DNA from 2 places in the Lysinibacillus sp. FSL K6-4013 genome. Region 2 is predicted to be linked to the other one. Evidence: riboswitches for the same ligand, from Rfam matches in the RefSeq annotation. Region 2 holds a riboswitch; the other holds the start of a gene.

Region 1 (3,906 bases), 260 kb from region 2:
AGCCATAGATCATGACACCATTCATTTTAGTGAAGAAAAGTGCATATTGATTCCGCCAAATAACACGGTTAGTATCCACATTCAAAGTGAACACCTTTGTTTTTATCAGTTACAATTCAACATTGTCAATCTCAGCAATAGTCAAAATTCATATAGTCATTTTACAAGTATCAGCGAACGACATCTTCTCCCCTTTTCACAATGTCATAGACTGCTAGAAGTCATCTATCAAAACCGGTTAGCGGAGGATGAACACACGATTTTTGAACAGCATGTGCACTTTCAAGAGCTGATGTTATTACTCTTACATCAAACCATACCCAAGCAGATGAAAAAAAATGATCGCCAATCTGTTGAGCAGTCCATTAACCAATTACATAAACATTTTGAAAAAGAGTGGACGGTTGAGCAGCTAGCACAGTTAGCTGACGTCCCAAGGTGGAATTATACGCGCATTTTTAAAGATATTACGGGACAAATTCCTCTTCACTATTTAAATAACATTCGTATTGAAAAAGCTAAGCAATTATTAATAACAACAAATGATCGAGTATATGAAATTAGCCAGTCTGTCGGATTTAATAATGAGTATTATTTCAATCGTCGTTTTAAAGAACATGTCGGCATTTCGCCAGGACAATATCGAAGAAGTCAAAGCAGCCATCTACGTGTATTTGCACCATTCTTAGAAGATTTCTTTGTTGCCCTTGGGATTACGCCAATTGCTCAATTCAGTCATTCAAAATGGGGAAAACAAGACTATTTAGGTCTACAGGAAGTGCCAGATATCGATGTACAAAATAGAGAAATGGATCGACTCCTTTACTATAAGCCAACTTTAATTATGCTAGATTCTGGTGTAGAGCGTTGGGAATCCTTTCCGCATTTAAATGAGGTAGCCCCCGTCTGCCATCTCTCACACCCTGGAGAGAATTGGCAATCTACGTTATTTAAAATTGCAGATCTAACAGGAAAAACCTCCTTGATACAAGACGTAATCCTACAATATGAAGATAAAGTACAACAAGCAAAAGGAATTCTTAGTAAATCCGTTTATGGGCAAAGTGTGGCATTTCTCCGTATTTCAGCCATTGGCATCACTCTATACGCTGGTCCTGAGTGTGGCTATACGGGCCCCATTTTATATCATGACTTAGGTTTAATGCCCCATTCACTAGTATGGAGTATTCCGCCCAATCAACGTAAAGCCCAACTGACATTTGATCGATTGATGCAATTAGATGCCGATCATTTATTTATTACATTTGATAAACAACATTCCATTCATGAGAATGAAGAACGTGCTATTTTAAAAACACCTACTTGGAAAAACCTAGAAGCTGTTAAAACCAACTGTGTCTATGAAGTAGACTTTTTAACATGGATGAATTATGGCATTTTATCACATAGTAAAAAAATTGATGATGTCTTGGATGTACTTGGCTAAAAAGGAAGCTCACTTTAGCTTCCTTTTTAAATGTTTAGGACAAACATTGTATTGTAAATAACACCGAAAGTCGTTTGGCTACATAAGATAAGATATCAGGCTATAGGATAGGAGGAATGATCTTGTATTACAATCCTTATCCGTATTTTGTTCATCCCTATCATTATCCAACATCGCCAATTGCAAATCATTTTGCCGTTAGACCCTTTTCTCAACATCTAGCAATGCCGACCAATAATCCTTTTCCACCTGTCGATACACACAAATTAAAAGCTTCAGCAACACGGATAAAGGCGATGATGCAGCAAGCTCAATTACTTACGGATAAAATAGATAGCTCCCAACAATTCGCACATGATTTAATGAATGCTGCTCAACTTTCAAATAAAACAGAGGTTGAAAAATTAATCACATCAACAGGCATTACGATGAAATTTGAAACGAACTATACACCAGACAGTTTTAGAATACGTCTTATTGATAATGATTGTTGTGGAGTCACCTTGAATTTGAATTGGTGAAAATTCCTAGTGAACTTGTAAACTATAAAAAACTATGCTAAAGTGTTTGTATTGTTATTTCTGAAAATTCTTATATTACTTTTCTTATCAAGAGAGACGGAGGGATTGGCCCGATGAAGTCTCAGCAACCAGCTAAACAGTATGGTGCTAATTCCAATTGGCAAAATGATCAGCCTTGAAGATGAGAAGAACTACCGTTGTTTCAGCAGGAGTCCTCTTCTATAAGGGGACTCCTTTTTATGTACCACTATTTTTAACAGAAAGCAGGGAAATAGATGTCTAATGAACTTTTACAAGCATTGCAATTATTAAAATCGAAACAGTGGGTTGACTTAACACATACATTCGGCCCTAATTCACCACATTTTTTTATGTTTGAGGACGCTAAATTTGAAACGTTATTCTCTCATAAGGATGGCTTCTTCGCCCAACAATTTACGTTCCCCGGTCAATATGGCACACATATCGACCCACCCATTCATTTTGTGCGAGATACTCGCTACTTAGAAGAATTAGAACTAAAAGAGCTTGTTCTCCCCCTTGTTGTCATTGATAAATCACAAGAGGCTGCAAGCAACCATGACTTTGCATTAAGTGTTGAAGATATTCTTGATTTTGAGGACAAGCATGGAGAAATAGAAGCAGGAACATTTGTAGCATTACGTACAGATTGGAGTAAGCGCTGGCCAGATAAAGAAGCTTTCAGTAATAAGGATGCAGATGGACATAACCATATCCCTGGCTGGGGTTTAGAAGCTTTACAGTTTTTACTAAAAGAACGCAAGGTAAGCGCAATTGGTCATGAAACATTCGATACGGACTCTGCCGCCGATTTTCGTAAAAATGGCAAGCTAGATGGTGAATATTTCGTACTTGAACAAGACACCTATCAAATTGAGCTAATGACGAATTTGGACAAGCTACCTGCGAAAGGCGCTATCATCTTCAATATCGTACCTAAGCCAGAAAAAGCATCTGGCTTCCCTGTGCGCTCATTTGCTATTTTGCCATAACATAAAAGTCGGTATAGCGTATACCGACTTTTATGTTTGTCCATTTCTTTTTTTGAATAGAAAGTAAGCAATGAGCATCCCTACAATAAATAAAAGGATAAGATAGATACTATAATGAGTCAGATAGTATCCAACAAATCGCCATTTCTCTCCAAGCATCTTTCCTAATGATATAAATGTGAACGTCCAGATAAATGCCCCTGTATAGGCAAAAAGCGCAAACTTTCTATAAGGATAATTATTAATAGCCGCAATATACGCTGTCAAATGACGTACCCCGGGGATAAAATAGCCAATTAATAATAGGGTAGGTCCTATTTTTGTAAACATCTTTTTCGTAAAGTCAATTTTTTGCTCTGTAATATGAATTTTAGGCCCATATTTCTGCAATAACGGTAAGCCAAAACGATAACCAATATAGTAGCTTAAGGTAATGCCTCCAACCGCACCAATCATTGCACTGACTAAAGCAGGAATATGTTCAAGACTTTCTCGGTAAACACTATAGCCTACATAAGTTAGAAACACCTCATCAGGAAGTGGCACCCCTACAATACCTCCAATTAGAATCACGATAATTCCAAAGTATCCGTAATGTTCAATTAGAGACTGCACGTGATGTGCCATAAATCATCCCACCTAAAATTTATTAAAATTTACCTGCTATATATAGTGTAGCCTCAGCGCTCTAAATGACTTGAAGCTGACGTAAAGCAAAATCGATACCGTTATCAGTAGATTTCTTTGTAACAAAATTGGCAGCACTTTTTAGAGCTGTGCTACCATTCCCCATGGCAATTCCTAATCCTACATACTCCAACATGTCAATATCATTATCCCCATCCCCAAAAGCAATCGCATTCTCAGGGTCGATGTTAAAATGATCCAGTACGGCTTTAATAGCTATTGACTTCGAAACATCCTG
Region 2 (3,906 bases):
TCTTTGACAAATATTCAAGATGAAGTTGCAGCAGGTGAGGAAAATATGTTACAAACGGAAGGCCAATTTACGAATATTTTGGGAGCTATGACAGAAGCAAAAGAACAAAATGATTGTATGGCAACGAAAATACAAGCAATTGTAGGCATATTAAGTGAATTAGGCACTTCATTTACTGATGTAACGAATTCAGCAGAAAAATTAGCGAGCTTTGCGCAAAATTTAAAAGGATAGGCTACTAACATTTACATCTATTTATATTTTTAGAAGTATTAAACACTATAGTACCTATTAAAATGTTTGTTGTGTAAATATTGCAATAGAGGATGGATCTTTTAGAGATTCAGAAAGCGAGAGCTATTTCACTGATGAAATAGCTCTACATGTTGTTGAAAAAAGATGATGTCAACGGCAGAAAAGGCAACTTTGCAGGGTGAGGGGTTGATTTCCGTTCCGCCAGCGTCCTTTCCAGGGGGCGTCCGAGGAGCCGCTTCACTCACTTCCGTTCGTTCCAGGGTCTCCTCTGTGACGCTAAATCCCCTAGGAGTGACGCTGGCTCCACTCCAATCAACCATTCTGCAAAGTGTCTTTACTTTTTTTTCATAGTAGCATAGCGATCAAATCGCCCATTATCTGTATTCTTAGCGGGGATAAGCTCTTATTTTCAGTGTGGAGAAGTGATGCGTGACAACACCTCTTCATAAAGAGTAGTGAGCACCTTCACTTTATTTGAAAACCTTTGCTAAAAAGTTAGTGGGTTGAAGTGGAGGGCTACTTGACTCCCGTGGGATAGCGAGACAGGCGAAGCCCTGCACGGAGCGGTAGCGGAGGAGCGATTCGGCGCTCGCCCACAGGAAAGCAAGTAGCCTGCAACGGAAATCCATTTCTACCTTTCAATTGACTGTTTTGTTTTTCAACACTAAGGAGGGCTATTTCGCTGATGAAATAGCTCTATTTTTGCTAAATTTGTAAAGGGTTTAACGTAATTTTCAGTGAAAAAAAGATTATACTGTAGAAAGAACGAATAATAGGGGCGGTTACTATGAAAACAGTTGTTGTTTTAGGCGGCGGTATTACAGGACTATGTACAATGCATTATTTGCAACGTCAAGTGAAGGAACATAATTTAGATGTTCGTCTAGTACTTATAGAAAAAAATACATATTTAGGAGGCAAATTATATTCGGCACATGAACAAGGTTTCATCATGGAAACAGGTGCTGATTCTATTGTAGCGCGTCACCAAGGTGTTATGGAACTTGTACAGGAGCTTGATTTTGAAGCGGAACTAGTCTACAACGAAACAGGTATTTCTTATATTTATACGAATAATGAGTTACACGCTATTCCAGCAGATTCAACTTTTGGAATACCGATGAGTTTGACATCCTTAGAGGAAAGTACACTCATTTCCGAGCAAGGGAAAAAAGAAGCGTTGAAGGATTTAACATTACCTAACGATCGCTTCACAAAGGAAAGTTCAATCGGTGAATTTTTAACTTACTATTTAGGAGAGGAACTGGTGAAAAATCAAATTGCACCAGTCCTTGCAGGTGTTTATTCGGGAGATTTACATCAGCTTTCTATTGGCTCTACTTTACCGTATCTGATTGATTATAAGAATGATTATGGAAGTATTATTAGAGGCTTTGATGCGAATCGTGAGCAATTTGTTAAAGCAGCGAACAAAAAATTTATATCCTTTAAAAATGGTTTATCTTCTTTAATTGATCGACTTGAACAAACATTATCCGATGTAGAAATCATCAAGGGCGTTACTACTCTAAATGTTAAAAAACAAGATAAGAACTATACAATTTCCTTAGCCAATGGTGAAATTATTGAGTCAGAATATGTCGTTTTAGCATTACCGAACGATACTGTCCAAAATCTACTACAGGATGAATCTTTAAATCGCTATTTTGACCAATTTACGACAGCGTCAGCGATTACTATTTATTTAGGTTTTGATGTGCCGGACTCTAGATTACCAGCAGATGGAACGGGCTATATTGTTTCCCATAATTCAGACGTTACTTGTAATGCAGCTACTTGGACTAGTCGCAAATGGAAGCATACATCGAAAGAAAATAAATTACTTGTGCGACTCTTTTATAAGAGCATCAATCCAGCCTATGAGCAACTACGTGCCATGACGGATGAAGAATTGGCAGCAGTTGCTTTAGAAGATGTGAGAAAGAGCCTAGGAATAGAAGAACAGCCAACCGTTGTAAATGTAACAAAATGGATTGATCAAATGCCTAAATATGATCTAGCGCATCGTGAAGCATTACAAGGGTTACTACATGAATTACATGAAAAATATCCAAATTTATCCATTGCTGGGTGCTCATATTTTGGCGTAGGTATTGGTGCTTGCATTCAAAATGGGAAAAAAATTGGTGAAGAGCTTGCAAAGGAACTTGCCAATTTCTAAGGTTTTAAGTGGAAAAAAACTTTCTTATGTGAAATAGTCTTGACTCATTCGTCAGTAAACGATATGATTCTTTTAATTATTTAAAAAATTCATACTTAATTCTTATCAAGAGAAGCAGAGGGACTGGCCCATTGAAGCTTCAGCAACCAACTTTATTGTCAGGTGCTAAATCCAGAAGACCGTTGAGTCGAAGATGAGAAGGAACAACAATGATGAATCGTTAAAGCCTTCTTTTTTTATGAAAGAGGGCTTTTTATTATATAGAGACATAGGAAGAGAGGCTAGTTTTATGGGATTGCTTGAAAAGTTAAAAACGCATGTATTGACAGCGGACGGTGCAATAGGCACAGTGCTATATGGCTATGGATTGGAGTATTGCCATGAGGAAATGAATGTTCAGAGACCCGAGTTAATTGAGAAGATTCATAGAGAATATATTGCGGCTGGTGCTGACATCATTCAAACGAATACGTACGGTGCAAATGCCATCAAATTAGCTCGCTATGGATTAGAATCACGTGTCCAACAGTTTAATGAAGCAGCTATTACCATTGCAAAACGAGCAGCGGCAGATGGCGGTCAATTTGTCTTAGGAACAATTGGAGGTATTCGGGGAATTCGTAAAAGTGATGCAACCTTGGATGAAATATTAGCGACTATTGAAGAACAAGCAAGTGTCTTACTGGCAGGGAATCCAGATGGTCTTTTACTCGAAACCTATTATGATTTTGAAGAATTATCAGCAACCTTAAAGATGCTACGAGAAAAAACAAATTTGCCAATTATTGCACAAGTTTCTATGCATGAGCCTGGTGTTTTACAAAATGGGATGTCTTTAAATAATGCTCTCCATGAGCTTGAAGCCCTCGGTGCAGATATTGTTGGCGTCAATTGTCGACTAGGTCCTCACCATACAATTCTAGCATTTGAAGGTGTAGAACTTCCTAATAAGGCATTCATGTCTGCCTATCCGAATGCGTCACTTCTTGACTTAGAGGATGGACGTGTCGTTTATGAGTCAGAAGCTGATTATTTTGGTCGAGCAGCTGTTGAATTACGTGACCAAGGTGTACGTTTAATCGGGGGCTGCTGTGGTACTACACCCAAACATATTGCAGCAGCAAAGAAGTATTTAGAAGAGTTATCACCGGTTCAGGAGAAGCATGCGAAACCTGAAAAGATTGAGATTGTACGTGAAGCGGAGCCACCAAAGTATGAGCCTCTTCATGAAAAAGTAAAACGTGAACGCTCTGTCATAGTAGAGTTGGATACGCCTAGACATTTAGAGATTGATGGATTCCTTGAAGGAGCAAAGCAATTGTATGATGCAGGTGCAGATGTAGTCATGATGGCAGACAATTCACTGGCCTCACCACGGATTAGCAATATTGCAATGGGAGCATTGTTGAAGAGTACACATGGTGTACGCCCACTAACACATATTACATGTCGAGACCGTAACTTAATTG

The links. Region 2 has a riboswitch for S-adenosylmethionine ahead of MHB39_RS20210 (bifunctional homocysteine S-methyltransferase/methylenetetrahydrofolate reductase). Riboswitches for the same ligand answer to the same signal wherever they lie in the genome.
Region 1: it holds a riboswitch for S-adenosylmethionine, as region 2 does, so the genes downstream of both, MHB39_RS21555 (cyclase family protein) here and MHB39_RS20210 (bifunctional homocysteine S-methyltransferase/methylenetetrahydrofolate reductase) in region 2, are expected to answer to the same signal.

Annotation. Positions count from the first base shown of each region.
Region 1 is NZ_CP152031.1:4,341,925-4,345,830, forward strand. It holds gene MHB39_RS21545 (AraC family transcriptional regulator) at 1-1,447, shown strand, start outside; gene MHB39_RS21550 (hypothetical protein) at 1,564-1,968, shown strand; SAM riboswitch class I at 2,050-2,156, shown strand; gene MHB39_RS21555 (cyclase family protein) at 2,244-2,981, shown strand; gene MHB39_RS21560 (DedA family protein) at 3,012-3,608, opposite strand; gene MHB39_RS21565 (Cof-type HAD-IIB family hydrolase) at 3,670-3,906, opposite strand, start outside.
Region 2 is NZ_CP152031.1:4,078,108-4,082,013, reverse strand. It holds gene MHB39_RS20220 (globin-coupled sensor protein) at 1-234, shown strand, start outside; gene MHB39_RS20215 (protoporphyrinogen oxidase) at 1,043-2,437, shown strand; SAM riboswitch class I at 2,537-2,637, shown strand; gene MHB39_RS20210 (bifunctional homocysteine S-methyltransferase/methylenetetrahydrofolate reductase) at 2,727-3,906, shown strand, end outside.